Regions from separate parts of the Paenibacillus sp. JT22N1 genome, predicted to be linked through region 3. Evidence: riboswitches for the same ligand, from Rfam matches in the RefSeq annotation. Region 3 holds a riboswitch; each other region holds the start of a gene.
The links. A riboswitch is a leader RNA that binds a small molecule or an ion and turns the genes downstream of it on or off. The one in region 3 is predicted to bind cyclic di-AMP.
Positions count from the first base shown of each region.

Region 1: linked by a shared signal. The riboswitch ahead of AC58UU_RS29255 (APC family permease) and the one ahead of AC58UU_RS34975 (C40 family peptidase) in region 3 are both predicted to bind cyclic di-AMP.
Region 2: linked by a shared signal. The riboswitch ahead of AC58UU_RS23110 (hypothetical protein) and the one ahead of AC58UU_RS34975 (C40 family peptidase) in region 3 are both predicted to bind cyclic di-AMP.

Region 1 is NZ_JCAUAW010000018.1:26,357-37,186, forward strand. Features, by position in the region: gene AC58UU_RS29240 (GerAB/ArcD/ProY family transporter) at 1-340, opposite strand, end outside; gene AC58UU_RS29245 (spore germination protein) at 333-1,670, opposite strand; gene AC58UU_RS29250 (hypothetical protein) at 1,889-2,239, shown strand; cyclic di-AMP (ydaO/yuaA leader) riboswitch at 2,623-2,773, shown strand; gene AC58UU_RS29255 (APC family permease) at 2,871-4,706, shown strand; gene AC58UU_RS29260 (YqkE family protein) at 4,751-5,011, shown strand; gene AC58UU_RS29265 (polysaccharide deacetylase family protein) at 5,050-5,967, shown strand; gene AC58UU_RS29270 (hypothetical protein) at 5,984-6,199, opposite strand; gene AC58UU_RS29275 (hypothetical protein) at 6,348-7,760, shown strand; gene AC58UU_RS29280 (NUDIX domain-containing protein) at 8,203-8,769, shown strand; gene AC58UU_RS29285 (DUF1284 domain-containing protein) at 8,766-9,212, shown strand; gene AC58UU_RS29290 (SOS response-associated peptidase) at 9,230-9,877, opposite strand; gene AC58UU_RS29295 (GGDEF domain-containing protein) at 10,204-10,830, opposite strand, start outside.
Region 2 is NZ_JCAUAW010000012.1:143,209-154,038, forward strand. Features, by position in the region: gene AC58UU_RS23090 (extracellular solute-binding protein) at 1-106, opposite strand, end outside; gene AC58UU_RS23095 (ABC transporter permease) at 341-1,294, shown strand; gene AC58UU_RS23100 (carbohydrate ABC transporter permease) at 1,309-2,187, shown strand; gene AC58UU_RS23105 (tetratricopeptide repeat protein) at 2,280-2,849, shown strand; gene AC58UU_RS23110 (hypothetical protein) at 3,042-3,428, opposite strand; cyclic di-AMP (ydaO/yuaA leader) riboswitch at 3,516-3,652, opposite strand; gene gdhA (NADP-specific glutamate dehydrogenase) at 3,915-5,285, shown strand; gene AC58UU_RS23120 (hypothetical protein) at 5,278-5,529, shown strand; gene AC58UU_RS23125 (formylglycine-generating enzyme family protein) at 5,583-6,554, opposite strand; partial or broken gene AC58UU_RS23130 (chromate transporter) at 6,589-6,937, opposite strand; gene AC58UU_RS23135 (sulfatase family protein) at 7,208-8,842, opposite strand; gene AC58UU_RS23140 (sulfatase) at 8,884-10,644, opposite strand; gene AC58UU_RS23145 (carbohydrate ABC transporter permease) at 10,670-10,830, opposite strand, start outside.
Region 3 is NZ_JCAUAW010000029.1:18,970-29,799, reverse strand. Features, by position in the region: gene AC58UU_RS34995 (TetR/AcrR family transcriptional regulator) at 1-223, shown strand, start outside; gene AC58UU_RS34990 (hypothetical protein) at 283-468, opposite strand; gene AC58UU_RS34985 (hypothetical protein) at 600-833, opposite strand; gene sugE (quaternary ammonium compound efflux SMR transporter SugE) at 927-1,247, opposite strand; guanidine-I (ykkC/yxkD leader) riboswitch at 1,338-1,440, opposite strand; gene AC58UU_RS34975 (C40 family peptidase) at 1,602-2,078, opposite strand; cyclic di-AMP (ydaO/yuaA leader) riboswitch at 2,082-2,220, opposite strand; gene AC58UU_RS34970 (hypothetical protein) at 2,387-3,205, opposite strand; gene AC58UU_RS34965 (M1 family metallopeptidase) at 3,321-5,321, opposite strand; gene AC58UU_RS34960 (YwhD family protein) at 5,608-6,099, shown strand; gene AC58UU_RS34955 (transglycosylase domain-containing protein) at 6,272-8,374, opposite strand; gene speE (polyamine aminopropyltransferase) at 8,659-9,486, shown strand; gene AC58UU_RS34945 (DinB family protein) at 9,709-10,212, shown strand; gene AC58UU_RS34940 (YwiB family protein) at 10,421-10,830, shown strand, end outside.

The DNA.
Region 1 (10,830 bases), on a different contig from region 3:
TCGGCGTTTTAGGTAAAAAAACGATGGTCATCATTTCCGAATATACCCTAGAAATTAATACTAGAGTTGCAAGAAAATATAACATGATTGGGATTAGGAGGATTCTTGACAGCCAAGGACCCAATACTTGTTTACAAATCTGAACGATCGTCATGTTAGGGAAAGTTGAAAGGCCCCTTAGATAGATCCACATCATAGCTACTTCAAATAGGCAGCCTAATAGTATTGCTTCCCAATGACCTTTGCTTGTCGATTCAAATATTTTCTCCGGATATACGAAGAATATCAGCCCGAAATGTACAGTGATGAAGGTTAGATAGACTGATATTTTATTAACCATCCTGGGGACCTTCCTTTACATTTACATTGACGTAGGCGACTTCAAATGTCGCGATAGAGGCCATATAGATGGACAGCCAAATGATTCCACCAATCGTACCAAGAACACCAAAAATAGCACTAAGCACGATCAAAACATATTTTGATATTCGAATAAACAGGGCATTTTGTACCCCGTTCAATGTAAAATTCGCCAAAGCGGAAGCTGCCAAAACAATAATGAATAGATTACTTACCAATTTTGCGCTTACAACGGCTTGCCCGAGAATAATTCCACCTACTGTTGTTATCGAGGGACCTATACTTTTGGGAAGACGAATACTCGCTTCAATGAGCATCTCTAGAACAATTAACATAAAAATGACTTCCAAAAAGGCCGGATAGGGTACCCCTTCACGGCTCTGGGCAACTGACAAGGCTAACTGGATTCTCAATACCTCTGGATTCACAGAGACCAAAGATACATATAGAGCAGGTAAGACTAAAGCGATAAACATGCCGATAAACCGAAGCATCCGAATGGTAATCATTGTAATCTTGGGGAAGTTGCGATCGGAGTTCAAGCACCAGAGATCTGTAATAATAACTGGCATAACAAAAGCGTACGGAAGTCCTTCGATAAACAGGATAACACGGCCATTTTTCAAATGGTCTGCTGCTTCTGCCGGCCGCTCAGAAGTTAGACAAGGGGAAATAAGGCTGAAATTCCCTTCTCCCAATACCTTGATGATTTCTTGCAAATGTTTAAATTCCTTTGCTTTATTTGCCTCGAGCTTCTTCATTAAGGAAGAAAGCAGTTTACGATTAACAGAGTCGGATAAATAAGCTAACGTGGTTCTTTTGGGCTGTTTTGTCCCCATCATCATGGTATTCATGGTTAGTGTAGGGGATCTTAGCTCATCGCGGATCAGCGCCATATTGGTGTCCAAATCCTCGTTAAATGCTCCAAAGGAAGACTCAATCGCATTTTCATTTTGTGGAACATTTAGCGTTCTCCTAATCGTTGACGGAACGGGCTCGATAACAAAATTTCTTATTGGGTTATCGAGTAAATAAATAACTAAATTACCTTTCATTAAGCTGCTCATCTGCATGTCGTAAGAAGCGTTTAATTGGCCATTCAATAGGCTTATTTGCTGAAGCCAATCACTGATTGGACTGGACTCCATCCAAGATAATAATTGATTCGTTTGTGCAAGGTTAACAAATGGGCGAAAATAACAAAATACAACTTCCTGACCCAAAAGTTGTTTTCGTTCCATCACAAAATCGCTATTTGATTCGAATTGAAGTTTAAGTCTGGCCATATCCGTTGTTTCTGTCAGATTCATGTTATATCACCTGAGAGTAGGTTTCCTTGGAAAACGGAAATTTATTCCTTGTACCAAGACTAGGAAAAGGGACTGCTGTGGTAGTTACGATTTACATTGATGTTTTCCAAATTATGGATTATACTTGGGTGGGTTAGTACCAGGTACTAATTATGGAGTCATCCCTAAGTGACCAGTTCGCCCAAGGTATTGTCGTTGAAGAGCTTTAAAAATCCAAAATGAAAGAAGATGTAAATTTGGAGATTACCTCTCGCCGTAAGAAGCTTCTGGCTGTTTATGCTATCGTTATCATCATTTTTTGCTTTCTTGCCGTTCCTGTTGATTATTACCTATTATCGAATAGCCCGTTTCCTTTTCCTGAAAAACAAGGTTATCAATCGATCTGGGTATCCAGGTTGGATGTTTCCTTTCAACCATCACAGGGTGTGTATTCGAGTATAAGTTATAATGTGAAAATAAATGCGGTAAAGGCATGGCTTCAGATTTTTGGCATAACCGTTTTATTTAGCGTTGCTTATGTGATTCTTGGTTCAGACAAAAAGGATGATTCAAATAAATTGGAGAATTAGAGAGGCAAGTTGTACTGTGTACAACAATTGCATCAACCTGTATAAACACTTTCAACCAAGGACGGCGTAAGCCGTCTATTTTGTTGTCCATTTGAGAATGACTAGCTTGTTCTCAGCTGATGGGTCCATTACACAGATCCTCGTTTGCATAGGAGTTATCATCAAAATCCAATAATTTCCTTTACTTTGCTTCATTAATTACTCAACTCATTAAGAAATGTTTAAAAAACCACGATGGAATAAGAGAATGGAAGCAAATCAATGAATCGTATGATTGTAAGCGAATTATTGAGTGAATGTAGAGGTTGGAGTTATATTTTTAAGTTTTTTCAATCCTTTACTATGCCGCAAGAAGAGAGTAGTATTCAACTCGTACGTTACAGTTGAATATTTCGCTTAATTTTCTTATTAGAAAAGCGGGGGAACCACAAGTTTCATGGGGTGAGTAAAGGTGCTTACGTTTGGCACCATTTAGGGCAGATTCTCGCGGCCCGAACCCGACAGCTAACCTCGTAAGCGACCGTGGGAAGGAGAACATGTGTATAAACACAAGGTCTATCCTTGTGTTTTTTTGCGTCCTAAAACGCAAGTTTACGTCAGATATTAGGTTTAATTGGAGGAACTATCACGAATGACAAGCGACTCATTGAAAAAAATTATGTTTGGAAAACCGCTTAAATCTAGCGAAATGGAATCGGAAAAATTGCCGGTTTGGAAGGGGCTGCCGATCCTATCCTCGGATGCCTTATCATCGGTTTCCTATGGGACTGAGCAGATTCTTTTGGAACTCGCGACCGTTGGGATTGCCGCTTTTGCGTTCTCTTTGCCCATTGCGATATCCATTATTGCTCTGATTATGCTGCTAGTTTTGAGCTATAGACAAGTGATTGAGGCCTACCCGCAAGGTGGCGGAGCCTATATGGTTTCCAAAGAAAATCTAGGTATGGTGTGGGGAAGGCTGACTGGGGTTTCGCTGCTTATTGACTATACACTTACCGTTGCTGTTTCGATCTCTGCCGGCGTGCAAGCGATTACGTCAGCTTTTCCATCGGCGGTGCCGTATATTGTTCCGATTACTTTAGTTCTCGTGTGGATCATGGTTTGGCTTAATTTGCGAGGAACTTCGGAATCAGGTACGATTTTCGCTATTCCAACGTACTTTTTTATTCTTTGTATTTTACTGCTAGTGGGCAAAGGCACATACGATATGCTGACGGGATCTATTAATACGCATCCCATAGCGTTTGCTCCGAGTTCAATGACGAGTTCATTAACGTTATTCGTCCTTTTAAAAGCATTTTCCTCCGGGTGTTCAGCTGTGACAGGGATCGAGGCCATCTCCGATGCCGTGCCGCATTTCCGCTCACCATCTGTGAAAAACGCGAAGCGTACGTTAGTATCCTTAGGGACACTTTTGGCTATCGTGTTTGGAGGCGTAACGCTGTTGGCTTTGGGTTACGGAATTGTACCTGATCCTAATGGTCATACATCCGTATTATCGATGGTGACAGAGCAGGCATTTGGTCGTGGGACGATGTATTACGCAACTCAAATTGGTACCATGCTCATTCTGGTTTTGGCTGCTAATACTAGCTTCAACGGGTTTCCAATCTTAGCATCCATCATGGCACAGGATAAAAACTTCCCGCGTATGTTCTCATTCCGAGGAGACCGACTTTCGTTTCACTATGGTATTATCACACTTGGTGTGCTTGCCAGTATTCTTTTGATTGGATTCAAAGGTAAGACCGATGCACTCATTCCTCTATATGCGATAGGCGTGTTTTTATCTTTTACACTTGCGCAAGGCGGCTTGGTTCGTAAATGGTTGAGAGAGCGAGTAAAAGGTTGGATCGGAAAGCTGCTCATCAATGGTTTAGGCGGGATCGTTTCTCTTGCTGTTTTACTCATATTTTCTATAACTAAATTTACCGAAGGTGCATGGATTGTTATTATTATAACCCCGTTGCTGCTTTGGTTAATTACGAAAATTAGTCATCACTACGATGATGTAGCGAAACAATTACGTATTGATATAACGATTGATCGGGTTTGCACGAAGGAGCCTTTGATTATTGTCCCTGTGGCGGGTATTCATCGGGTTGTGGCACAGTCCTTGAACTATGCGAAATCGTTGTCGCCAAACGTTATTGCTTTCTACGTATCGTTCTCAGATGAAGATGAAGAATTGATGCAGGAGAAGTGGGAGAAGTGGGATCCGGGCGTTCGATTGGTTATTTTTAAATCACGTTATCGGACGATACTGAAGCCGCTGGCTGAATTTATTGAGAGAATTGACGCGCATGTTTCGGAAAAACAAAACATTATGGTCATTTTACCGCAATTTATGCCGAAAAAATGGTGGCATCGACTGCTCCATAACCAGTCTGCTGCACGTATTCGTTCGAAGCTGCAAGCAGATAAAGATATCGTTGTGGCGACGGTACCGTATCATTTGCACGAGTAGAAGTGTACAATAATAGGGAGAAACTGAACAGAGGTGAACCCGTTATGGCTAAGAAAAAATGGTCGTCTACTCCTGCTGTTACCAGCGTGCAAGATAAACCTGCAACACTTAAGGATTTACTGCGCCCGGAAATACTTGAGGGACTCAAAGCGCAGGCTGATGCCATGAAAGCAGAGGAACAAGCGAAGAAAGATGCAGAGAGAGCGAAGGCGGAAGCTGCTCGCAAAGCAGAAGAAAAACGGTTAGAGAATGATTTTGGACATCTGCTGTCTAAAAGCAGTCTGGATTGGCGTAAGCACAAATGAGGGAGCGCACAGTGTGCCTCCTTTTCTTTCTTCTCGTAATGGTAGCGTTGTCATCCTGCGAAATTAGCAATAGAGAGGCAGCTCAAGGGACTGCTGTAGGAAGTGGTACACCGGCAGTGGCAACAATACCACCACCAATTGCAACATCAATAGAAACACCGACCTCAACACCAACAGCACTGGATACATCTTCGATTCCATCGGCGGCTCCAAGTGACCCAAGTTCATCGCCTAGTCCGAATTTTTCGTCTTTAGAAAAGACCTTGATCGAGCGTTACGGAAACGCTAAACCAAAGAAATGGGGCGAAAATGTTCCAGGTGTTCGGACACATCTTACTACGAAGGATCAAGTGATTGCGCTGACTTTTGACGCATGCGGTGGGAAGGAGGGCAGTGGGTACGATGAGAAGCTGATCGACTATTTGATCAAGGAGAACATCCCGGCTACCTTATTTATCAATGCGAGATGGATAACGGCCAATAAGGACATATTTGCCAAATTAGCCGCAAACCCGCTGTTTGAGATTGAAAATCATGGGACCGAGCATCGGCCCTTGTCCGTAAATGGCAAGTTGGCGTATGGCATCACGGGAACCAAGAATGTGAGCGATGTTATTCATGAAGTGAAAGACAATGCTGACCAGATCGAGAAGCTGACTGGACGGCGTCCTTTATTTTTTCGTTCGGGCACAGTCTATTATGATGATATTGCAGCAGGAGTTGTTCATGATTTGGGCTTTCAGTTGGCTGGTTACAATGTACTCGGCGACGCTGGAGCGACTTATAACACGGAGCAGGTATACAAAGCACTGTTAAAAGCCCGAAGCGGTTCTATTGTACTAGCTCATATGAATCACCCGGAGAAAGATACGGCAGAAGGTATCATGAAAGCTATTCCCGAGCTTCAAAAAGCGGGCTACCGCTTCGTTCTACTAACTTCCTATACATTAAACTAAGCGATAGCTGCAGCAGCTATCGTTTTTTCATTTCAAAAAATTCACAAGCCTCTCGATCATAATACGTCAAATCACTAACACGAGTTTGTACGACAACTGTTTTTTCACTGAAACGCAATACAACCGCATTCGAATCCACAATGTGATCATCTTTGAAAACACGGACGACAGCCTGTCTTTCAACAGCATCTTGAAAATCCGTATCCGTTACTAAGCGTTGATTTCTAGCCATCCTCGGCATTCCCCTAACTTGGTTAAAATAGTTCTTCTATTGTACCACAAGGTGTCGATCAACCCGAATTTCGCATGAACTCCTCCGCCCAGCCGAGCATACAATGTAGCACCAAATGCTGTATGGGCAGAGAGGATGCGTGATCCCGATGGACATTCAATTATTACCGATTCATTGGGTCTATCTAGTATTTATTGGTTTTATTCTTACTCTTTTAATCAAGCGTAGAGACACAACGATGATTTGTGTGGTTGGTATTTTCGCGCTTGGCTTGTTGGCAACGGAAACGTTGAGTGGCTCCGTTTCTGGTGTTTTCAACAGCTTTATATTTGCGACTAAAGAGCTGATGGGCACCATCATGATCATCTCCATTATTGTAGCGATGAGCCGCGTGCTCATTCGAACAGGAATTAATGAAACCATGATCGCTCCGCTAACCCGCTTTCTGCGAACGCCTGCTTTAGCTTTCTGGGGTATCGGTATCATTATGATGGTAACGTCATGGTTTTTCTGGCCATCTCCCGGTGTTGCGCTCATTGGTGCTGTTCTTTTGCCTGTGGCTGTCCGTGTTGGTTTGCCAGCGCTAGGTGCAGCTATGGCCATGAACTTATTCGGACATGGGATTGCGCTTTCGGGGGATTACATTATACAGGGAGCTCCTAAACTAACCGCGGATGCAGCTGGATTACCAGTGACTGCCGTCATGGAGGCAAGCATTCCACTCGTTATTGTAATGGGGCTTGTCACGACGATCACCGCTTTTTGGATGATGCGGCGGGACATGAAGAACGGAAAGTGGCGGAATGGCCTTGTGGCGAGTGGTCCAGGGGATAGCGGCTCCCTTATTTCAGCTGTCGGGCAGGCCAAAGTTAATTTAACACCGAATCTGAAGAAAACTCTGGCGATTATGATTCCTTTGCTCTTCGCCTTAGACGTAATTGCGATGTTCGTGCTTAATCTGCAAGGGGGAGATGCGACAGCGCTCGTTGGGGGCACCGCCGTATTCATTCTCATTGCGGTGACGCTGCTCGCGCATCGGAATCAAGGACTAGAACAAACGACCTCCTACCTCATCGAAGGTTTTGTATTCGGTTTCAAAGTATTCGGCCCCGTGATCCCGATCGCCGCTTTCTTCTATCTAGGCGACTCCGCTTTCACGGAGTTGTTCGGCAAAATACTTCCGCAAGGCTCGCACGGGATCGTGAACGATCTGGGTGTGGCACTCGCGGGGCAAGTGCCGCTGAACGGCGCGGTCGGTGCCGTAACGCTTACCGTCGTCGGCGCCATTACGGGCCTCGACGGCTCTGGCTTCTCCGGCATCTCCCTCGCGGGCTCGATTGCGCAGCTATTCGCAACCGCCATCGGTTCCGGCGCGGCTGTGCTCACAGCGCTCGGGCAAGTGGCCGCCATCTGGGTCGGCGGCGGCACATTGATTCCGTGGGCGCTGATTCCAGCAGCGGCCATCTGCGGCGTGAGTCCGTTCGAGCTGGCGCGACGGAATCTGCTGCCTGTGCTCATCGGCCTAGCGGTGACGACCGTCGTGGCGATGTTTTTGGTGTAGTAAGATGCGGCATCTTGCCCATCAAACTAGTTGTAACAGTAAAATCTGCCACCCCGCACCGACCAACCGACCGACCAACCAACCACCCCGTTCCGTCAACCGCACCCCGCCACCCTCTGGGCTCCTCCATAGGGTGGCGGGTTTTTCTTTTGCCAGCCGAATCCGCGAAATAAGAGTCTCCAAAGACTCTTATTTCCGTATAAACTTACCAAAAAGTAAAAATAGCAGTCCCTAGGACCTCTTATTTGCTCAGAGCCACCTCGTTTCCTAATTCAGCGATATCGCAAGACAAGTGCAGGAAGTATCTCCAATTTCCCCTACAATGAACGGAAAACGTACGGGATCGGAGTTGCCTATTTTCCACTTTAAGCAGTAAGCTTACATACAGTAAACTCGAATGGAAGTTGGAACTCAAGACTATAGGAAGTTGGAGATGAGATAGATGGAAGCCAAGTTTTGTATGACCTGCGGAGCCGCTATGGAGTCGCGCGATGTGGATGGCACGATAAGAAGAGCTTGTACGGAGTGCAGCTTCGTTCATTGGGGGAATTATAGCATCGGTGTAGGCGCACTCGTGATGAAGGATGAGAAAATGCTGCTTGTACGCAGGGCTCAGGAGCCAGGGAAAGGCCGATGGACCAACCCAGGTGGTTATATTGAGCAGCATGAGCTGATCCAAGATACGATTGAGCGCGAAGTGTTGGAGGAAAGCGGAGTCAAAGCGGTTGTCACTCGCCTAGTAGCTGTGCGCGATTTGCCTAGAAGCATACATAATGTATACATTGCTTTTGAAATGGATTACATCAGCGGTGAGCCTCAACCAGACGGCGTGGAGGTCGACGCAGCAGGATTTTACAGCTTGGTCGAGATGGAATCGATGAATGTGGCGGATTTTACACGCTGGCTCATTGATGTTGCCCTACATTCCAAAACGACCGGACTAGTCGAAGATAAAGATCCAATCATCAAAATGGAAGGGTACGGATTGTACCGTGTCCCTAGAATATGACCAAAGCGATCCAGCTTCGCGGACATCACTTACTTTGTCTGTTGGGATACAGAGGAATGGGTTATTCGAAAGAGTTTTGCGAAAATATGACGACCGTCTACGAGGAATTGCGTCAAAAGCCCGAAACGATGATCCGCATTGTTCTTGGGCCTGATGATCTTTGCGCAGCTTACCCGAAGGATCAAGAAGCGCATTGTGAAAATAGGACGGTCTATCAGCGCGATGCAGAAATCGTTACCAAGCTTAGCTTGCAAGTGGAGATGGAGCTGAGCTGGTCGGAGATTTGTAGGCAAGTGGCCGAGCGTGTAAAACCGGACGACATTGGTCACCTATGTGCCACATGCCGATGGGAGCCTTACGGTGTTTGTGCGGAAGGTGTACGATTGATCGGGGAGGGTGGCGACTTGCCGCCCGTCATTACCAAAAAAGAGGGCTTGCGTTAGACGCAGCCCTCTTTTTTTCATACAAAAACACTGACATCCGAACCGCTTTCCAGCTTCTCTTCAGGGGACGACAATACATTTGCAACCATAAGCAGATCATCCACAGGTCGAAGAATAGATCTGAGGAGTCTGCTGTCTTTTATCTCTGGCTGCAGCCACATCTCGGCCTGATCTTGGTCGAGTATCGCAGGCATTCTGCGTTGATAAGGAGAGACGAGTGAGTTCGCTTCTGTCATTAGCATCATACAAGTACGAAGCTCCTCTTCACCAGATGGAGCCCGCCAGACATCATACAGCCCCGCGATGCCAAAGGTGCCGCTGCGCATTTTGAACTTAATCCACTCTGTCTCTTTTCCCTCGGTCACGCTAATATAAAATCCACTGCAAGGAATGATACAGCGCTGCTTTCTGACGATACGCTCGAAGACGACATTGGTGAAGATCGAATCGCGGTCCCCGCATACGGCATCTTTTGCCCAGAACGGCATTAGACCCCAACGGAATTCATCAAGGATGCGTTCTCCCTTTTTGTTCATCATCACAGCGGAAACAGATTCTGTCGGCCGCACCTCATAACGATTGGAGCTATACGATAGCAGCCGATCAATGCGGAATTGTTTAACAAGCTCGTTGACATCAGCAAGAATAGATATGGATTGACACATTTGTATACCACCTCATTTGGTTTTGGCTATTATTTGCCTAATCAACCAAATACATGTACGAGGCCTATCTTTTTATTAAGCTTTATTAATCCTGACCCTTCTTCCTCGCTTACACAATCAGCAGCTTCAGCATCGTTTCCTTCATATTATGTTCCTGGAAAGGCTTAGAAACGAACTCTTTGGCACCCGCATGGATAGCCTCGATAATCATCGTCTTCTGCTCCAAGGCTGAGCACCTTTCATGAGGGTTTTCGTTTGGTAAGTAATTACATCGTAATCAGTAGCCAAAAAAAGCTAGAAGCTTTAGGCTCCTAGCTGAAGTACATCTATTCGGAAATATGCGAATGAATACGGTTTTTCCCATTTCTCTTGGCGGTATACAAACATTCATCTACAAGCTGGAACCAGGCTTTTTTCATCGTGTTGCGATTATAGCTAGCGAGCCCGATACTCATCGTTAACGGTTGATCTGGCATCTCAGGAATCTCGGTACTCCGGATGGTTTCCATTAATTTTTCGCAAATATGTAAAACTTCCTCGTGTGATTTGCCTACAAACAGAACGGCGAATTCCTCGCCACCATATCGAAAAGACATATCGTCAGGGCCGAGCACTTCTTTCAGGATGGAGCCGATCGTTTTGAGAACCATGTCACCGACCCAATGCCCGTAGGTATCATTAATCCTTTTAAAATTATCAATATCGATAAGAGCAAGCTCAAGCGGCGTATCATGGGGCATATGCGAAATCAGATGATCGGTATGTTCCTGAAAAGAACGATGATTAAACAGCTCGGTGAGCGCATCCACTTTGGAAAGTCGATCAATCATCACATTTCGAATAAGGAGATCCTGTTCGCGAACGACCGAATCTTTTAACTCTGTAATGAGAACTAGCCCTTTGTTCATGATGACAAAGCAAACAAGTGCCGTTGAGGTGAGGACTGTAATAGA
Region 2 (10,830 bases), on a different contig from region 3:
GTGTCCCTGTCGTTGTGCCGCCACTGCTCGACGTACAGCCGATCGAGGATCCGGCTAGGGCAATAGTGAGCACGGCTAGTGCCATTCTTCGTTTGGTTAGATGCAACGTACGTTCCCCCTTAACCTATTGTATTGGGCTTACATTCAAATCATAAAGGAATATATCGGCGGGTGAAATAACACTTTGTTAACACAGCATGTTTTTTTATTAACATCCGGCCTCCTCATACCTATCGCCTTTACAAAACATTATCAGGTGTTAAGAAAATGGTATATAGCTGTCTGTGAGCCTATGCTACACTGTTAACAAATCACAATAAGTCCTTAAAGAGGTGAATGAATGAACACGTCTACACACCCCGAGGGTTCGTTCCAAACGGGCACCCAAACGTCACCACTCCGCCGATTTCGCAAAACCTGGCCCTTTCATCTGATGTTGCTCCCTGCTGTAATCCTTGCCTTGTTGTTTCATTATTTGCCTATGTTCGGTGTAGTGATCGCCTTTCAGGAATATAAGCCATACCTTGGGATTACCGGATCCGAATGGGTAGGGTTCAAGCATTTTAAAGCGTTATTCGAACGAACAGACAGTCTGCAGGTGATCTGGAACACGCTGCTCATCGCTTCGCTGAAGATTGGATTCATGATTATCGTCCCTGTTGCGTTTGCTCTCCTACTCAACGAGATTCGCAAGATGGCATTCAAGCGAATCGTACAGACACTAGTGTATCTTCCCCATTTCTTATCATGGGTGATCTTGGGTGCGATCCTGGTCGATCTGTTATCTCCTGAAGGAGGGCTTGTCAATAGAGTGCTGCAGGATTGGTTTGGTCTCCCTCCCGTTTTCTTCCTGGGGGATGGAGAATGGTTCAGATTTACAGTCGTGACGAGCGAGGTGTGGAAGGAATTTGGCTTCAGCACAATTATTTATCTTGCTTCCTTATCGGGGATCAACCCAGAACTCTATGAGGCAGCGGAGGTTGATGGCGCTTCCCGCTGGGAGCAAACCGTTCATGTCACGCTTCCGGGGCTCGTCCCGATCATGACCGTCTGCGCAACCTTATCCTTAAGCAGCATCCTCAGTGCCGGCTTTGATCAAATTTATAACTTATATAATCCGCTCGTGTACGAGAAAGGGGATATCATCGATACGTATGTGTATCGGGTCGGTATACTTAGCCAGAAGTTAAGCTTTGCTACGGCGATCGGACTATTCAAATCCATTGTGAGCTGTATTCTGATTCTATCGGTCTATCGGCTTGCACTTAAGATGGCTAATTACCGAATCTTCTAAAGGGGGGCTTCGACTTGTACCATAAAACTCTGCCATACCGGATTTTCAACATTTGCAACTATGTGTTCTTGGCTGTCATCGCCTTCTTATGCATTCTTCCGCTCATTCATACGCTCGCGGTTTCCTTCAGTGGCCGTGGGCCGGCGAATGCCAACCTGGTAGGATTGATCCCGATCGACTTTACGCTGGATGCATATAAGAAGACACTAACCAACGAAAACTTTCTTCATTCGCTTTGGGTATCCGTGCAACGGACGGTGATCGGCACGCTCATTACGATGATCGTTACTTTTTTGACCGCCTACCCGCTCTCGAAGGACTCGACTGTGATGCGGAGTCGCACTTGGTATTCGTGGTTTTTTGTAGTGACCCTGCTCTTTGGCGGGGGGTTGGTTCCTACCTATATCGTCATCCAAAAGCTCGGGCTGATGAACTCCCTTTGGGCGCTTATACTTCCGGGAGCCATCGATGTTTGGCTGATCGTGCTGCTGCTCAACTTCTTCCGAAGCATCCCGAAAGCGCTTGAAGAAGCGGCGTTAATTGATGGTGCGGGGCAGTTTAAAATTTTGATGCTTGTCTACATTCCGCTATCCCTACCGTCTATCGCCACACTCTCGCTGTTCAAAATGGTCGGTCACTGGAATTCTTGGTTCGACGGGCTAATCTATTTGAATAACATTCAAGATTATCCGCTGGCCACCTTCCTTCAGACGATCTTGATTCAACTCGATTCGACGCAGCTGTCTTCACTTGGACGGGAAATGGAGAACATATCAAATAACACAGTGAAGGCTGCACAAATCTTCATCGGTGCTCTGCCGATTCTCATCGTGTATCCGTTCCTGCAGAAATATTTCGTTAAAGGCATGGTTGTGGGGTCTATCAAGGAGTAAATGGCAGGAGAGATAAGGATTATGTCACCTCTTATGATTCGTCGTTACCAATTGAACTATTGTTTCCCGTTAACGCAATGAGAGTCAGTTTTATGTTAAAATGGTCTCATTTAAAAAAGACTGCCAAACTTGGGAATGGTGAAAATATGACAAGAAACGAATTGAGCAAAATAATTGAACGGCGTGAAGAAGGGCGAGCCAAACAAGATCAAGCGATCTTAAGTGAGGTTCGCGAGCAGTTATTAGAATTGCTATCCGATTACCCGGATGATGCAGAAATCAACTACCAAACCGGGATAGTGCATGACAACTCCGGCCTTGGACGTGAGGCTATTCCACATTATGAGCGGGCTCTTAAGTTAGGCCTATCTGGTTCTGACCTAGAAAGATGCCTAATGGGTCTGGGGAGTACATACCGCTACTGGGGGTACTACCAAAAAGCAGTTGAGACGTTGCGCAGAGGCGTGAGAGAATTTCCAGAGAATCGGGCAATTCAAGTGTTTCTCGCCATGGCTCTGTACAATAGCCAAAACTACAAAGAAAGTGTTGAACTGTTGATCACCAATTTAATGGAAACTACCTCAGACGAAAAACTTCATTATTTTAAACGCGGGATATTGGCTTACAACGAAGACCTTGATGAAACTGCTGGAAAAACATAACATTATTGTATAGAGTGATAGACCACTTACTAATGCAATACTAAAAAGCAGCTTCTTCACAGAGGCTGCTTTTTAGTATTGTTTTTTGAAGGACTTCCATAACATACATTCAAAAAGTTGGTTATGACGGGCTTAATGTAGAAGGTAGAAGTAGCAACCAACCGAAAAATATATAGAAACCTTCAACGAAGCTCATATAATACTACTTCTGATGTACTCTCTGAGACAAGGATACGGACCACCAAAAATATGAGCCATAGTTACGATAAATTTGTGATGTTCCTCCCAAATTTTTGGGGAAATGCCGACGCGATTGGCTAGTAATTGTTGAACCGCTAATTCACTTTCCGAACTTAGTTGGTTTAGCAAGTCATTGTTTTGTCCGACCGTTTTGCTTATTTCCAATAAAGCCTGTGTTTCGACACCTGATGGCCGATACGCCAAATTCGAAAATTGAATGTCAAACTCCTCCAGCCGTCGCTTTAAGTGAAGAATCTCATCTTGACGCTGTACAGAAGTGTTTGATCTTTTCAATTGAAAAAGCTTCTTCACCTCTTTGGTAACTCTCTTAATAAACATGTCTAATTCCTCCTTTTTTCTCTTGAACGAAAAAAGGAAGCGAGGGAATATAGTCCTAAAATATAAAGGACCCTTTTAATATTTCTATCATTTTCTTTCTACGCTGACGAAGTTAGCTGACGGATTCGGGTTGAAAGTTAACCCTAACACTTAAAAAGTGTACTCACCCCAGAAAACTTGGTTCCCCCGCTTCTTTAATCTAAAGAATTAAGCGTAGTATGATTCATTCTTATTTTATCAATTTACCCCAATACATAATTAGAAACAATAGTAATATTTACTTATATTTTTTATGTCATCAGTCTTGTACCTAGTAACGGAGCATGGATGTCATGTTATTTTATTTCATACCAAATGAACACTTGATTAACACAACAAAGTAAGCTTACATGACATGTAAATTTTAATTGCTCAATTGCCAAGGATAAGGTAAAACTATACTATTAGACATTTTTAACATAACTGATTGTGAAGGTGGATGAGATTGTGATTGTTCAAGTGGACAATGAGGTAGTTGCAAGGGAATATGTACACGTCGTATACGAAACCGTAGTCAAACGTAATCCTTATGAGTATGAGTTCCATCAAGCTGTGAAGGAGATTTTAGAGTCGCTGATCCCGGTTCTCTCAAAGCATCCGAAGTATATGAAATCAGGTATTCTTGAGCGGATCGTGGAACCAGAGCGCTTAATCACTTTCCGCGTGCCATGGGTAGATGACCAAGGGATTACGCAAGTTAATCGTGGTTTTCGTGTTCAATTTAACAGTGCGATTGGGCCGTACAAGGGTGGATTGCGTTTTCATCCCTCCGTTAATGCGAGCATTATTAAATTTCTTGGATTTGAACAAACGTTCAAAAACTCCCTTACAGGCCAGCCCATCGGCGGCGGTAAAGGCGGCTCCGATTTCGATCCTAAAGGAAAGTCCGATAATGAAATCATGCGCTTTACCCAAAGTTTCATGACAGAGCTCTATAAATATATGGGTCAAGATACCGACGTTCCGGCAGGAGACATTGGCGTAGGTGCACGCGAAATTGGTTACATGTTCGGTCAGTACAAGAGAATTCGCGGTGCTTACGAGGCTGGTGTACTGACAGGAAAAGGGATCATCTATGGAGGCAGCTTGGGACGTACCGAAGCGACTGGGTATGGATGTGTTTACTTTGTGAATGAAATGCTGCAATCCAAGGGCCTTAGCTTCGAGGGCAGCACCGTAGTAGTTTCCGGCTCCGGCAACGTGGCCATATATTCCATGCAAAAGGCGATACAATTAGGCGCCAAGGTCGTTGCTTGCAGCGACTCCAATGGCTATATCTATGATAAAAAAGGGATCTGCCTAGACACGATTCGACGGTTGAAGGAAGTTGAGAGAAAGAGAATCAGCGAGTATGTAAAGGAGCATCCGACAGCAACCTATCATGAGGGTTGTCACGACATATGGTCCGTTCCATGCGAAATTGCGCTTCCTAGCGCAACACAGAACGAGATTAATGAGGATGCGGCGAAGATCCTTGTAAGCAACGGAGTAATAGCGGTGGGGGAAGGCGCGAATATGCCATCTACCTTGGAAGCGATTGATGTATTCCTGCAGGCAGGTGTGCTATTTGGACCGGCCAAGGCAGCGAATGCAGGCGGCGTTGCAGTATCAGCGCTAGAAATGTCTCAAAACAGCATGAGGTACTCATGGCAATTCCATGAGGTAGACGATAAGCTCCATGCGATTATGAAAAATATTTACAAAAGCGCTGTCCAAGCGGCAGAGGAATACGGGCATCCGGGCAACCTTGTTGTAGGCGCCAATATTGCAGGCTTTACAAAAGTGGCCGACGCCATGATTGCTCAAGGTATTGTTTAAGGAAAACAGCAATTATCTAGAAAATTCGATTATGACAAGCGTCTATGCTCCGGTTCATTTCATCGGAATAAAGACGTTTGTTTTTTTTCATTACGATAAGACGACATTCTTTATTTCTTTCAAAGTGCAGCCTCTGTTCGTGGAGTGGAAAGTGGTCGGACATTGGGGGAGAGGATCCTTTATGCTGGTGCAAAACCTAGGTACAGTCATTATTATTTGTGCATCCTGCCTGTTACTTGAATGAACAAAAAAAGGAGATGCCATGAGGCAAGCTCCTTTCGCGACATAAAAGTGTAACTAAGCATCAGCAGCACAACGGAAACCTATATTTCCCGCAGAACTGTCAGGTGTATTCTTACTCCGTGCCGCCACACGATATCGATTGCAATAGGAGGCATGGCACAAGTACGAACCTCCCCTTAGAACCCTGTTGTCTCCAGATGGAGGGCCAATGGGGTTATCCTTTGCGCCATTGATATGATAGGTAGGGCTAAACCAATCCGAGCACCATTCCCACACATTACCAGCTACATTGTAAAGGCCATATCCGTTTGGTTCAAAAGATCTGGCAGGCGCCGTGCCCGCATATCCATCGCTAGCATGATTTTTCTCTGGGAACTTTCCTTGCCAAATATTGCACATATGCCGTCCGTCTGGCTTCAATATATCACCCCAAGGGTATCTCTTCTGCACCAGTCCGCCTCGGGCAGCAAACTCCCATTCAGCCTCTGTTAATAGTCTTTTCCCAGCCCATCGGCAATACGCAACTGCATCATTCCAGGATACATGGATGACCGGATGGTCCATCCGATCTTGGATCCCTGAATCAGGGCCTTCGGGGTGAAGCCAGTCAGTACCATGTACCACCCACCACCATGGTGTTTGTTGGGCCGAATTTTTCACTTGCAACGTAGTTGCTTCAGAAACAAAAAGATGAAAAACATAGGACCACCCAAAGGTTTCAGCTTCTGTTTGAAAGCCTGTATCCTCAACAAATCTCTTGAATTCTTCATTCGTTACCGTCGTAGCATCGATGTAAAATGGGTTAACAGAAATTTCTCTGACAGGCCCCTCGCCATCAGATGGGAATCCTTCTTGATCGTCGGTCCCCATTAAAAACTTCCCACCTGGTATATAAATCATACCTTCTGTTTGGCAATTTGACTTTGTTTGAGCCTGTGTATAATCTAGCAAACGTTCTGGACTTACGTCAGTTTGATGAATAGCGCTCCGACTTGCCGAGCAGCATGATGGTTTATTGGTATCTATTGGAGATCGCCCCTTTACTTTTATTTAAACGTAATTAACTGAACAAAGCAATATACTCGTAATTGGCATAGCCTTTTACCAAGATATTGCCAATAAATAATCCAACGAGGATTACGTACAAGGGATGAATCGGAAAAGACAATAAAATGATTAAAGTACTAAGCGAGGTAATCAAGGTTGTTTTATCAAAAATAGCTGATTTCCCCATATTATAAGCGGCTACATCAATGAGCCCAATAATTGCAGCATGAATGCCTACCAATGCAGCCTCTAACACCAATGTCACCAGGTGCGGAGCCTATGATTGAGATAAGATTGGCTATATCTTTCTCAGGAATCCATGCCCGTTTGACTGTAACCTCCCTCTCAATGATCGGAAGCATAGCATAACCACCTCCGAAAGTAACTGGCCCAATCTTCAAAAACGTCCAAACAATATCCCTAAGCTCAAGCTAGACAATGCCCAGCTTAATTTCGACAAAAACAAATATGAGAAGCCTTATTTAACAGGCTTCCCTTCATTTCATTATAATGTTTCCAATTTCTCAATCCCCACCGATGACGAACTATCAACTGAGTGAAATGTTCCTCCGTATGGTCAATTAGTCTATCGGCATTCGCTCATGATACAACTTCCTGCAGCAAACACTTCCTCATTCAACAACAAAAGTAGCCTCCGCCACCTCACTATCCTTATAGCCGATGCGCACCGCAATCGCTCGAATACGCGCATGACCTGCGGTTATGATAATCGGGCCTGTGTACAGCTTCCATCGAGGATTCACATCTTCATCGGTCGTATAGGCAATGGAAGCACCCTGTGTCGCTGAATGAAGCATGACCGCTGTCGGTTCTTTGAAGGTTCCCTCATTTACTGCATTCTTACCCGGCAACTTGCTGTTGATCGGGATGAAGAGCGGCTTAGCCGTTTGTGGTTGAATGCCATTTGGCCACATGGTCGCAACCATTTGCGCCTCTGGAACATCACCCCAAACGTCGAATTTCCCACACCAATTGTCAAGCTCCTTGCGCAAACGAATCTTTTCATCCCGATACGATGGATCGTCCGCCAAATTTTTCAATTCATGCGGATCGTTTAAACAGTCATACAATTCCTCCGGAAGACGCTTATTCTGCATGAGCACTTGCTTATCGCCTTCTAATTCGCCCGCCAATTGTAATTTCCATAGCTCCTGGAATATCGGATGGAAATGACTAAACGGGATCCACTGAAGGTAAGGCTGATCGGGATAATCATTACGAATGTATTTGAATTGCGTATCTCTTACAGCACGAACCTTATCATAAGACTCGTCATAACGGTCACGTGTGGCAAATACATAATCTCTCGATTCGGCAAGCTCTCCCATGAACGGCTGACCTTGGATATGCCGGGGAACGGGTATCCCTGCCAAAGAAAGCACCGTAGGTCCCAAGTCGATCATACTAACTAGTTGTTCGCTGACTTGGCCATTTCCCACCATATCGGGCCACTTAACGATAAGCGGCACGCGGATCCCCGCATCATACGTCCACCGCTTGGCACGCGGCAGTCCTTCTCCGTGGTCGCTCCATAACATGACGATCGTATTGTCCGTCAAACCATCTTCCTCAAGTTGTTGAAGAATAAGACCTACATACTCGTCCGCATTGGCTAGATTATCATAATGTCTAGCAAGCGCTGCTCGCGATTTTGGAGTATTCGGCAAGTAGGGTGGAAGAACAACCTGATCCGGGTCAGTCGTGAGCGGTCTCTCTTCGTAGTTAGGCGCAAATTGCCTCATTGACTCAGCCGGCCACATGCCGCTTTCATGCGTAGCGTCATAATTAAATACGGCGAAGAAGGGCTGATTGCCTTCCCGTTTGCGGAAGTGGGCTTCCTTGCTGTTTTCATCCCATGCCGTTAGAGGCGCCTGAAACTGATAATCTGTTTTCGCATTGTTTGTGCAATAATATCCGTTCGCCCGCATAATTTCGGAAATGGTTTTGACATGAGCGGGTGGGACTGCAAAATAAGGTGTCGGCAGCTCCGGTGTGTGCACATTGGTATGTGCTGTTCGCATATGTTGCGTACCTATCGCGGTTTGATACATGCCCGTAATGACCGCGGATCGGCTGGGAGCGCATACTCCCGCCGTGGCAAATGCGTTCCGATACAAAGTTCCCTCTTGGGCTAAGCAATCTATATGGGGTGTACGAGCCAAAGGATCTCCGTAGCAGCCCATTCTTGGGCTCGTATCCTCCAATGTAATCCACAAAAAGTTAGGTTTTCGTCCTGCATCCTTCATCCGGCAAACTCCTTTATATGTTTTATCCGCTCCGCTATCCCTTACACCAAGAGCATTTTCAGAAAACCGACAAGCCGCGGCGCGTGATTGCCAAACAAGCTCGTCGCAAGCAGGACAACGTCATCTTCACTGACTTCCATCGATGGTTTGCTTTGCACCATCGTAGCCAGCTTCGCTTTCAGCATCGATCGCATCGGATTCGGCGTCAGGCAGCTCAGGGTGAAAAAGGCTTCTTTCGATTTCCCGATCCATCGCTCTTTTAGCCCCAAATCAACTTCGTTTTGCTTCCGCTTCGTTTCTTTTTCCCGTTCGAGCTCCTCTGCCGTCACTATACCGTCCTTCGGAATGCCGATACGCTCATACTGCTCGGCCGGTGCATCATGCTCTCGCATCAGCCTGGCGATATGGTCGATCATGGTCGCCTCCACTTCCGGATCTGCTATGACGGTCTCCTGTGAAGGATCGGTTTCAAGATCAAATAACAAATCACCATAAAGGTACGGGTTCAAAAAGTTTGCGGCCAGGAGCCTCATCACAGAACAGCCTTTCGTGAACGAAAAAGGAGGGGCGAGTTCCATTCCGGCAAACTCTTTTGGATTGAACATTGTATGCATGTGCGTCGGCATCAGCGTATATTCGTACAGCGGCCCGTTGTTTATGTCCTTTGGTCCCCGCATGTATACGTATCTTCCATCTGTGCAATTAATGTGACCGCCATGTATGCCAAATAAAGCCGCTTCACGAATGGTCTGATTCGATTCGATGATCGGGCGGATGGAACTGCCCTGCATATCGGCAGGAATATCCACCCCGAAAAAATCGAGCAGCGTTGGAGGAAGATCGATCGTTTGAACTAGCGCGTCCGTTCTCCTGCTTTTCACAGCGTATCTGGGATCCCAAATAAATAGGGGGAGGTTCGTGATCTCCCTATAGAGCGGTTGGATGTTTTTCCCCCACCAGCGATGTTCACCCAGCAAAAATCCATGATCCGTATTCACGATTAACAGGGTATCTTCCCAAAGGTCGTACCGATCGAATGCGTCCAGCACTTTGCCCAAATATTCGTCGCACATGCTGACGAGCGCCGCATATTCGTATTTCATATGCTGCACTTCTTGCGGCTGCTGCGTGACTTTCGAATAATCCGGCCAGTCGTAATGTTTGCCTTGATAATCATGCGGATATAAATCCTTATATTTTTGCTGGGTAAAAAAAGGCTCATGTGGATCGAAAGCTTCGATTTGCAAAAACCAGCGGTCTTGATCGTGGTTTCTTTCGATGAATTCAATGCCCCGATTGACGGTTACCGCTAGTGGCATCTTCTCTTCGCTATCCAAATATGGTCGGTTCACCCAATCCTGTCTCCATAAATCGCCCTGCTTAGGACCACTTAAGCTTTCCGGAATATGCGGATCCCCCACATTTCCTTTCCACGGATCTCCCTCTTGACCGCGGGCGAATTCCCACGAATTGTACCTCGTGTGATATGTAGCTCCTCCAGCCTCGAAGTAATGATTATGATCGGTCGTTAGATGCGTATACACACCGCTTTTCCGAAGCAAATCGATCATCGAATCGTCATATGGCTCAAGCGGCCCCCAGCTTCGATGCAAAAAGTTGTAACGTCCTGTATGAATCTCGCGCCGTGCCGGCATACAGGGCAAGCTACCCGCGTAGCATTTGTCGAACGTCATTGTCCGCTCAGACAGACGTTGAAAGTTAGGAGCGTGAATCCAGTCGCAGCCGTAACTCGGCAGCATATGCTTATTTAAAGAATCGAACATGATCATGACTGCTCTCATAGCCGTATCCTCCCGATATTTCCCACTATTTCACAGAACCAATTGTAATCCCTTTGATGAAGTACTTTTGGAAGAACGGATACGCCACCAGAATCGGAAGTACGCCGACGACAGCAATCGCCATTTTTACCGATGTGCTCGGAAGCTCTGCGACCTTCGCCCCAGCGCCCGAAGCCATGTCCGAGT
Region 3 (10,830 bases):
TATTCAAATTCTTCCTTTAGAAGCCTTATTTCATGTCTATCTATCGCAAATAGAGAACTTGTCGGAATCTAAGATATTGCTCTTTTCGAGCCAGTTGGTAGCGCTTTTCTATGGGATTCCATTTCAGGTTCATATTCATATGTTGGAATCTCAGACATTGCTAGAAGCATATATGGATAATATAGATAGTCTATTGGTAGCAATTACTCACGATTTAAAATAAACAAAAAAAGCTTAGTCAAAGCCCTTCGGCTGCTTCTGACTAAGCTTTATTCCCTATTATTATTTATTATTTTCACTTTCATTTTGTCGTCTTTTCATTACGTTATTCACTAAGTTTTGAGTTGCGTCTTGTGTGGATCCAGTTACGTTTTCAATGGCGTTTTGTACATAATTCGTTGCGGATTGAACCCCGTTTTTAAAGATACTCGTTTTGTTAACATCAACGTTATTCGTATTGTCAGACATCGTTCATTCCTCCAATGATATTCTAGAGAGACTGTCGTTTGATTAACTATGCTTTCTCACAACTGGTACGCATAACTCTAAAATTCGATTTTAGAGTCATTCAGCTTTGGTGAGGGTATTGGCTATAGTGATTACTCGGCATCCATCCCAGCGGCGGCATCGAAGACATTCTCTTTCGGCACCTGTGTTATATCTTCCTTTTGCTGCACCCAGTAACCAACGTTACGGTACCAATATTGAAACGAATCGTCCAATTGCTGCTCTCGGTTGCGATCCTCGTTAACATCGGAGTCAACTTCTAGCCCCTCTACGAGCAATCCGTCTTCACGATTCTGTTTTCGATTGATATCATCAGGTGTATTCACGTTAAATTTCCCTCCTAAACATTCTTATCATAACGCTCCTCCATCCTTGTAAGGATTAATTTGCATAGATAGGGAACGATTTATACAAAATCTCTAATGCCCAGAAGTAAATTTAAGGCCGAGAACGCCAACTAGGATCAGAATCATGAACAAGATCCTTGTTAAACTAATGGGTTCATCTAGAAAAAGGGTGCCGATTATAATCGCACCGACAGCACCAATTCCAGTCCAAGCCGCGTATGCTGTGCCGATGGGGAGAGTTTTCGTTGCTACCGCTAGAAAATAGAAACTGACAATCATCCCTGCAATCGTGACGATGGAAGGAACTAACCGTGTAAAACCATTAGAAAATTTCAATGAGATCGCCCATGCTACCTCAAATACACCTGCAATGACGAGATATAACCATGCCATGATGAATCACTCCTCTTGAATTTGTTATACGTACTATTTTGCCGCAAAAAAAAAGGAAATAGCCTGGAAGTTATATCGCTAAAGCGACATGACTCCCGGGCTTTTTCCCCTCCGTGACCACAGCGTATTCGCTGCGTGTTTCCCCTCGGACCAGTCTGGCGATGAACGCCACGGAACCCTAGAAAACAATATGCCGTTATTATAGAACGGCTAACATGCGATGTCAAGTTAGAAGAATTGGGATGTAGGAATAATTTCATTTTGAATGAACCCTCAGAAAAGAATAAAAGCCCTGAAAGCAGCTGTTCTTTCGAGCAGGGCTTTTCCGGGCTTTATTCATGAGTCTTGCAGAGTTTACTTGGATTCAGCAGTTAGTTGATTGTAGATATCATCCCACAGAACTCGTCTGGCTGATACATACCGCTTCGCGTAATAAGATTGGCTAAGTTTGTTTTTCACTATACCTTCATTGGATGCAGAGTGAATGAATTCACCGTCTCCAAGATAGATACCTACGTGAGAAATACCATTACCGCCACTTGTGTCAAAGAACACTAGATCGCCTTTGCGAAGATCTTTTTTGTCAACCCAGTAACCTTCTTTATTTTGAGATGATGAGCTATGAGGAAGATCAATGCCGAATTTGTCGAAAACGTAGGAGGTGAAACCAGAGCAATCAAAGCCCTTTGTGGTCGTTCCCGCCGTTCTGTACGGAATTCCGAGCAATCCGTCAACTGTTTCATCCAAAGTGGATTGTGCCGCTGACACGCTTCCTAAACCGATACTCAAAAACAAAACAAGGCTAAAAACAAGAGCAACAATCTTTTTCAACTGCTTGTCTCCTTCCGGTGCCTACGAGGTTAGCTGGAGGGTTCGGTTGAAGGTTCCCTATGATCCCTGTCTGGCAAGATCAATTCACCCGGTGTGGTTCCCCCGTTTCTCCAAAAAATGGAGAATTCGGCATGAAATATTTGGTTTTTTGATGCTAGACCTTTTAATTCGTCATAAACTTTTAAAATCCTCCTTTCTATGAGTCTTCTAATTAAAATATGCAAGTTTGTTAGGGAAATAGACAAAAAAAAGCCCCTTTTTGCAAAGGGGGGGAGAAAATGTGCTAATTTCAGCTTATTTATAGGTGATTAACTGTCCATTTTGGCAGATAGAAGCTGATATTGGGAAGTTATGGCCCACATTTGGATAAAAATGTGGAAAAGCGGGAAGATCTGATAAATGATTAGCGCTACCAGACCTGCCCATATGTAAGTTGCTGTGACTGTGACCCCTGCCAATAGTCCCGAGGCGAACAGGAGGATAAGCGCAAGCCCGATAATAGGAAACAAACTGCGAACGAAAGTGATAACGGTGGACAAAATGCCAAGTTTGGCAGCAATCGCGAACTGTACGTACATAAAAAGAAGATGTAAGAGAAAGCCATAGACGAGCAAGCCGAGAAGCCATGGCAGCAATTGGAGGGCTGCTTGCTCATACGATGTGGTATGTGCGAATTGTTTTTGCGCTTTAGGAAACAGCCATATGAGCGGCAGTAAGGAAAGCGAGATTCGAACGACATACGCGATTAGGAATGGGAGCATGAGCTCCTTGATGCCTCGGAAAAAGCGATAGCCGGCATTTTGCTGGGAATGGGTCAGCGAGTAGTAGACGCCGCTATTCAACATTGGGGTGAGCAGCATGCGAATAACAAGTAAAGCAGCCAGCCACCAAAGGTAGGAATGGCTAAGATCGGTTTTGACCAGTTGGAACTGTCCTTCAGCTAGAAATAACTGCAGCGCTTGCTTCGGCTGCTCGCCACCTGGATAGCGGTGCATGAGAGGGACGAGAACACCCTGCACAAGCTTATACAGCAGGATGCCCCAGCCCATCTGATACAGGAACAAGACGATCGTGGCGAAAGGTTGCCGTAAAGCCGCCCTGAAGCCAGACTTGATATAAGTTGCCACAGTTGTCCCTCCTAAGAGTTTTGCTTTAGCAAAACTGGCATCGAAAGCATAATCTAAGAGTTTTCAGTAGGAAAACTTACTTCGTAAGCATGTACCTGGGTGTTGCTTTAGCCGCTTACCAGGCGACCCAGCCGAATATGGCTTGCAGGAATTGAATGAGACCGAGATTCCAACGGATTTTCCACTTGGCATCCACTTGCGTTTGCATAAAATTATTAATATGTTTATTTTCCAGCACGAGCGAGTAATTAGGATCAATTCGAACCCAGTCTACAGGAGTCTTGTGGGTTAGTTTGAATTCGATACTGCTTTCTTTACCATCCCATGTTTTATCAAGCACTGTGCCGTCAGAGAAATGGAACTGGATCGGCACCTCTGGCGAATTGCCGCCTCGTTTGGAGATGAGAACGGCACTTTCGTAGGACTCTGCCCCTTTGCTGCCCACGGATTTGACGCGAATGCTCTCCACGGCGTAATCCATCATCATGGCGCCGTATACGTATTGATTAAAGAAATCATCCCACTTCGTTTTGGTCACTTCTTCAACAACGTTCTGAAAGTCCTTCGTAGAAGGGTGTTTAAATTCCCAACGTTGGAAATAAGTGCGCATAATGCGGTCCATTGTTTTGCTGCCAACCTGCTTCTCAATGGCTTTAAGCACCAGCTTACCTCGTGTGTACACATTCTCTGCGTATTGATCATGTCCCTTATAGGCCCACGAGTTCTGCTGGAGGGTATGTGGAGATGTAATAAAGCTTGATTCGACAGGTAAATTAGGGGACACCCCGTACTCTGCTTCCATGACTTTATCCTCTGCATAGGAGGTAAAGCCCTCATCCAGCCAAGCTTCTTCGAATTCATTGCTAGCTACGAGTCCATAGAAGAATTGGTGTCCAATCTCATGAACTACGACACGTTCTAGTTCTAGATCTGGTTTCTTGTCACTAGCATCCCACGCCGTTACCAAAGTCGGATATTCCATACCGCCCACACCGTTGCCTCCTGGGGGAGGTACGACAATCGAAAGGGTCGAATAAGGATACGATCCGTACCATTGGCTGTAGCGGGAAAGTGCCTTTTTGGCAGCGTACATATAACGGTCCTTCAAGTCCTGATGATTGGGATCGAGATAGAGCTTGATCTTGACCCCAGGTATTTGTGCGGTCGAGTAGGGTTCTTCCACATAAACGAAATGAGGCGATGCCGACCAAGCGAAATCATGCACATCATCCGCATAAAATTGGTACGTCTTCATCCCGTTGTCGGTCACAGCAGGCTTAACCGGGAAACCGGTAGCTGCTACGGTGTAGTTCGCCGGCACTTGAATTTTCACGTCATACATCCCGAAATCGGCATAAAATTCCGAATTTCCGTGGTACTGGTGGAGATTCCATCCCGGCTCCGTACGTCCTCTTGTTCCAATACGTTCATAGGCAGCAACTTTAGGGAACCATTGTCCGGCCATGACGAAGTCATCCACATAGCCCATTCTTGCGAAGGCGGCAGGCAGCTTGACGAGGAATTCCGTCTTGATTGTGACTTTCTCTCCGGCTCCTACCGGTTTAGGCAGCGGAATTTTGAGCAGCGTGTGATCGTCCTTGTTGCCGTCATCGGGCTGCACGAACGCCATGCGCATACTGAGATCCTCTCCGTCAACCGTTTTCACAGAAAGCAACTTCATACTGCCGCTACTGTCTGCCTTGGCTTCATCTTCACGGAGCTTACCACCTGATTCACGCATAAACGTCGTTTTCTTTGAGGCAAATGCATTGGGATACAAATGGAGGTAAAGCTCTTGCACAGGGACAGTTCCCGGATTTTCCCAAGTCAACGTTTGCTGCCCATTGAGCTCCCTCGTTTCGGGCGTATAAGCAACGTTCATGTGATACTCCGCAATACGATAGCTAAGCGCTGTTGGCGCTTGCTTCTCTAATGGCTTGGCGCTATCTGCAGGCTGCATGTCCGGCGCCGGAGCAGACTTTTCATCCTTAGAGACGACTGGAACGGCCCATTTACTTGCAGATGGGAGCAAATTTTCAGACAGCAGGACAGTGCCTGCTGCAAGGAGCATGACAACGAACCATTGAACCTTGCGGTTTTTGAATAGAACACTCATGATATCCACCCCGCCTAAACAAGCATCTACAGCATGTATATGTAGACAACCTAGGGAATATTTCTGAGCTTGGAAAAGAATTGTTAGAAGGAGGGGAACGAAGTAGCTAATTAATGAGTTTATAAGGTATAAAGGGTGTTGAAATCGATGAATAAGGGTTCCCCACGCTGATGAGGTTTGATGACCGGGGGTTCTAACTGCAACCAGCCCTTGTTCTGGAGGATGACTTTAGCTACAATGAGAGCAAAGCGTCATTTTAACATTACGAAGACTGGAAGGTGCCCTCATGGAAGCGGATAAAAAGAAGCTGGCCTTAAATATAGTAAGTTCCAAAGTGAATCATAAAGGATTCGGTGCCGGAGCAATCGACCTAAGCAACGTATCTGGTGTCATTATTGATGGGGATGAAGCCTACCTGGACGAAGGTACACTTCATGCCAAAAGCAAGATCGAAAAAGGCATTAAATTCTCAATAAACAAAGAAGATGTGCCAAACGGGCGTAAAGCTTGGATCGTTTGGGTGGCAGTCGACCGTACGGAAGAAGGAGCTTACTACGCTGGTATGACAGCTTGCGAAATGTTGATTGACACAGAAGCTCGCAGAGGGTGGAAAATTCTAGCCGAGCATGTGAACAAGATGGATGCTGCAATGAAGCGTAAATTCATCTTCGACGGCTTGGATGACAAGGAGCGGGCGCTGCTCAAAAATCAGCTGATCGCACACAACGAGGAATGGTGGAATCGCTCGGATCAAGCATTGAAAGATGCACTTTCATAAGCGATTACACGCATAAATCGAGATTATGAACATTATGTGTCATCCATTGTTACGTTTGGGTGAACCGAGTATACTAGACCCTAGTGTATGTTACCTCATATACTAGGACAGCAAAAAGGCAGACTAAGACGCGCTTAGTTCTGCCTTTTTGTGTTCTCTGGAAACAGATGGATTAGTCGTTCCACCAGCGTTTGATATCATTCCACCAAGAGCCGTTTTGACCTTTGGGGGTTCCCTTTGGATCATCGTTCGAAGCTGGTTTCGCAGGTTTGCCTGTGCAGAACGTTGTCGGCTCCGTGCCAACCAGGAAAGCCTCCATGTGTGAGTTCGGACAGTCCTCATTGGACAGCTTGCCGCTCACCGGATCAATATAGACACTTGTTACCCCTTCAGGAATCGGGAACAACTTAGGCGGTATCGCCTCTAACGTTTGTTCTGTGAATTCCGCGAAAATCGGAGAAGCCAAATGTGATTCAACCGTGGAAATATCCCTACTTTTGTCATAGCCGACCCATACGGCAGTTGCGAGCTCCGGTGTGAAGCCAACCAGCCACGCATCGGTATCGGTCGTACCGGTTTTGCCTGCTATCGGACGCTTAATCGTACTGGCTACGCGGTTACCGGTTCCGCCCTCTTCGAACACGCTCTCCATCAGATTCGTCATTACATAGGCGACAGCTGGATCAAGCACAGGCTCAGCTTGCGGGGTCGCTTCATATAAGATTCGACCGTTCGCATCCTCAATCCGCACAATCGCCGTCGTCTCCTGATGAACGCCTTGATTCGCAATCGTACCGAACGCTGACGCCATTTCGAGAGGGCTTACGGGGAAAGACCCCAGAGCCAGTGACGGCAGCGGCTTCATCGGTGAAGCAATGCCCAGCTTGCGGGCCAGCTCGATAACCTTCGCAGGACCGACATCCAGAATCGTATGCACCGCATAAATGTTGTCAGACTTCGAAATCGCCTGGCGCATATCAATATTTGCATTCGCATACTGATCGTTGAAGTTTCTGGGTGTGTACCGTTGGCGGCCTTCATCGTAGGTGAACACCGTCGGCTCACTTTTTACCTGCGACACAGGTGTATAGCCATTTTGCAGAGCGACCATATAAACAATGGGTTTAAAAGAGGACCCCGGCTGTCTCGTATTCGAGAGTGCACGGTTGAACTGATTCTCGGAATAGTCGCGACCGCCGACCATCGCTTTAATTTCTCCTGTCCTTGGGTCGATTGCCACTAGAGCGGCTTGAAGGTCTGTTTTACCCGTGAGCTGCTTGGTGATAACACTCTCAGCGATTTGCTGCGCATTTTTATCGAGCGTCGTGTAAATGCGAATGCCGCCTTCATCGAATTGCTCCTCGGGTATGCCCAGCTTATCCGTGGCCAGTGCGCGCACATAATCTCGGAAGTATGGGGCTGCTGCTGGCTTCTTCTTCGTAAGCGGCTGAATCGTCAGCTTCTCTTTCCCTGCGGCGTCAGCAGCGCTTTGAGTAATGAAGCCACTGCGCACCATCGTCTGCAGCACCACCTTTTGCCGATCCATCGCATTCTTCAGATCATAATACGGCGAGTAGTAGCGAGGCCCTTTAGGAACACCAGCGATCATCGCGCTTTCCGCCAGCGTTAATTCACTGGCATGCTTGCCGAAGAAAAGCTCGGAAGCCGTTTCAATCCCATACGTCGAATGACCGTAGTAGATCTGATTCAAATAATTCGTCAGAATTTCATCCTTCGTCAGCTGCATTTCCATTTGCACAGCGAACACGGTTTCCTTGATTTTACGCGACCAAGTACGATCATGATTTAAATATAAATTTCTAGCTAATTGCTGAGTTATCGTTCCTGCACCTTGCACCTTTGCCATGGCTTGTACATTGACAACAGCTGCCCTTGCTACTGCCTTCACATCTACGCCGAAATGATCATAGAAATGCTGATCCTCCACAGCGAGCGTTGCTTTAATGAGATAAGGCGATATTTCGCTCAGCGAGACGACCTGTCGATTTTGACCCGAATAGAAGGTGTCGATCAGTTCGCCATGTGTATCGTACATTTGGGAGGTTTGCAGCATTTTGGTGACGGGCAGTGTTTGAGTACGTAAATAGACGAGAAAGCCAGCGGCCACGATGAGGAGCAGAACGCAGGAAGTGAATAGGAATGAGAACATTTTCTTGATACGACGCATCCAGCGCATAGACGCAGGTACCTCTTTCTCCCTAGGTGCTTGTGGTGTGCCAGTGGATGGCTGACGATGGTTCTCGTTCTCGGACATCTCTTCTTACCTCCTTTCTCCATGCTCTAAGGCATTACTATCCAGTATGGAAAAGCATGGCAGTCCGTATTCAACGAATTGTAAATATTTTTTATTAAATGTTTAAAAAACCTAGGAAAATATTGCATTTTGGGGGTAATGAACTATAATACAATTTGTGCGTATGAAGGGACTGGAAATAACAGCGCCGCTTCGCATGACTTTTCCAACTGGTGGAACACTGTTAGAGACAACGAATGTCAGGATTTATTCATCCAAATATAGCAGCGAAAGAAGGAATAAACATGGAACTGTGGTACACAGAGAAACAAACCGATAGCTTCGGCATTACAGCAAAAGTAAAAGAGACATACGTTAGAGAACAAACGGACTTCCAAGACCTTTCGATGATCGAAACCGAAGAATGGGGAACAATGCTTACCCTGGACGGTATGGTTATGACAACGGTCAGAGACGAATTCGTCTATCATGAAATGGTTGCGCACCCGGCGCTTGTTACCCACCCGAACCCAGAGTACGTGCTTGTAGTAGGCGGCGGCGACGGCGGAGTAATTCGTGAAATCATGAAACACCCGAAAGTGAAAAAAGCTGTTCTTGTTGATATCGACGGTAAAGTTATCGAGTACTCCAAAAAGTACCTGCCAACCATTGCCGGCGAACTGGACAACCCACGTGTAGAAGTCATTGTTAACGATGGCTACATGCACATTCACGATCACAAAAACACCTACGACGTTATCATGGTCGATTCCACTGAACCTGTTGGTCCAGCTGTTGAGCTGTTCTCCAAAGGCTTCTACCAAGGTATCTTTGATGCGTTAAAAGAAGACGGGATCTTCGTTGCACAAACGGATAACCCTTGGTTCAAAGCAGACCTGATCCAAACGGTTAACCGGGATGTCAAAGAAATCTTCCCAATCGTACGTGTGTACAGCGCGAACATTCCTACGTACCCAAGCGGTCTCTGGACCTTCACAATGGGCAGCAAAAAGCACGATCCACTGCAAGTTGAGGAAGCAGCAATCCCAGAATTCCCAACGAAGTACTACACACCGCGCCTACATAGAGCGGCATTTGTATTGCCTAAATTTGTTGAAGATTTGATTAAATAAGACTCCATTAACATCAACATAGTAAAGTCGTCAGCTAATCTTGATATTTAGAGGAGCTGACGGCTTTTTTTGGAATGAATAAACTTCATAATAACTTTAGAATACTGTCATACCGTTGTCAGTCAATCCAAGATATACTAGAAATAAATAACAGTAGGACAGGATGAAGAATCACCTAATGGGAATCCAGCCAATCCTGTACCACCCATGGAGGTAATAGTGATGTTTGCTACGGTAGAAAGTTTTATTAAAGAATATCAGCAAGAATCCGCTACGACGCAACAACTGCTTGATGCCTTAACGGATGAATCTCTGCAGCAGCCTCAAGCCGAAGGCTATAGAACGCTTGGGTTTATAGCGTGGCACTTGGTTCACAATGATAAGGGTATGCTGCATATGGCTGGTTGGAAGTTTGAAGCGCCATCTGCGTCCAGCGAACCACCATCACATGCCGCTGCGATTGCGGACGCCTACCGAGCTACTTCACAGGGGATTATCGAAGCAGTTCGCACACAACTTACTGACGCAAAGCTGCAAGAAGTTGTTCATATGTTCGGTATGCAGTGGACGATCAGCGAGACGTTGTACAACTACGTTAAGCATGAGATTCACCACCGCGGCCAGCTGACGATACTTATGCGCCAAGCGGGTGTGCCTGTCATTGGAGCATATGGTCCAGCGAAGGAGCAATGGGCAAACGTAGGAATGCCGATTCCTGCTTTTTAAAAGTGCAGATAAAATTGAATAGGTAGAGATGGGAAGCCTTTAAATCCGCATTACAGTGGATAGGGGGCTTCTTTTCGTTAACGATGACAACGAACTAATCTCTTCCGTACATTGAATTCGGCGAACCTTTCATATAAACTATTACCTAACATGCCTTATCTTGACATAAGGTGCACACAGGACCAGCAGAATAGGAGAATGACGGACCATGACGGCTAAGCAACGCGTGCGGATCCGAATTGAAAGTCGAAGCGGGAGCGAGACAACCGTGCAGAAAGCACGAGGGGATCTTTATCGTAAAGGCAATCACACGTACATCCGCTATGAAGAAGAGCCGAACGAACTTGGACGAACAGTGACGCTCATTAAGCTGGAAGATAATCAGATACGAATCGTCCGCCAAGGAGACGTGCAAGCAGAGCAAACATTTCTACCCGGCGAGAAGAGGATTGGCTTTTATCAAACACCCCAAGGTAGATTGGAACTCGAAATCGAGACACATGAGCTAACCTCGGAAGCCGTACATGGCATCGGTATAACAAGGTGGAGCTATGATTTATATGCATCAGGCACTCATGCGGGAACATACAGGATCAAGTTGTTAATTCAGGAGGAGTA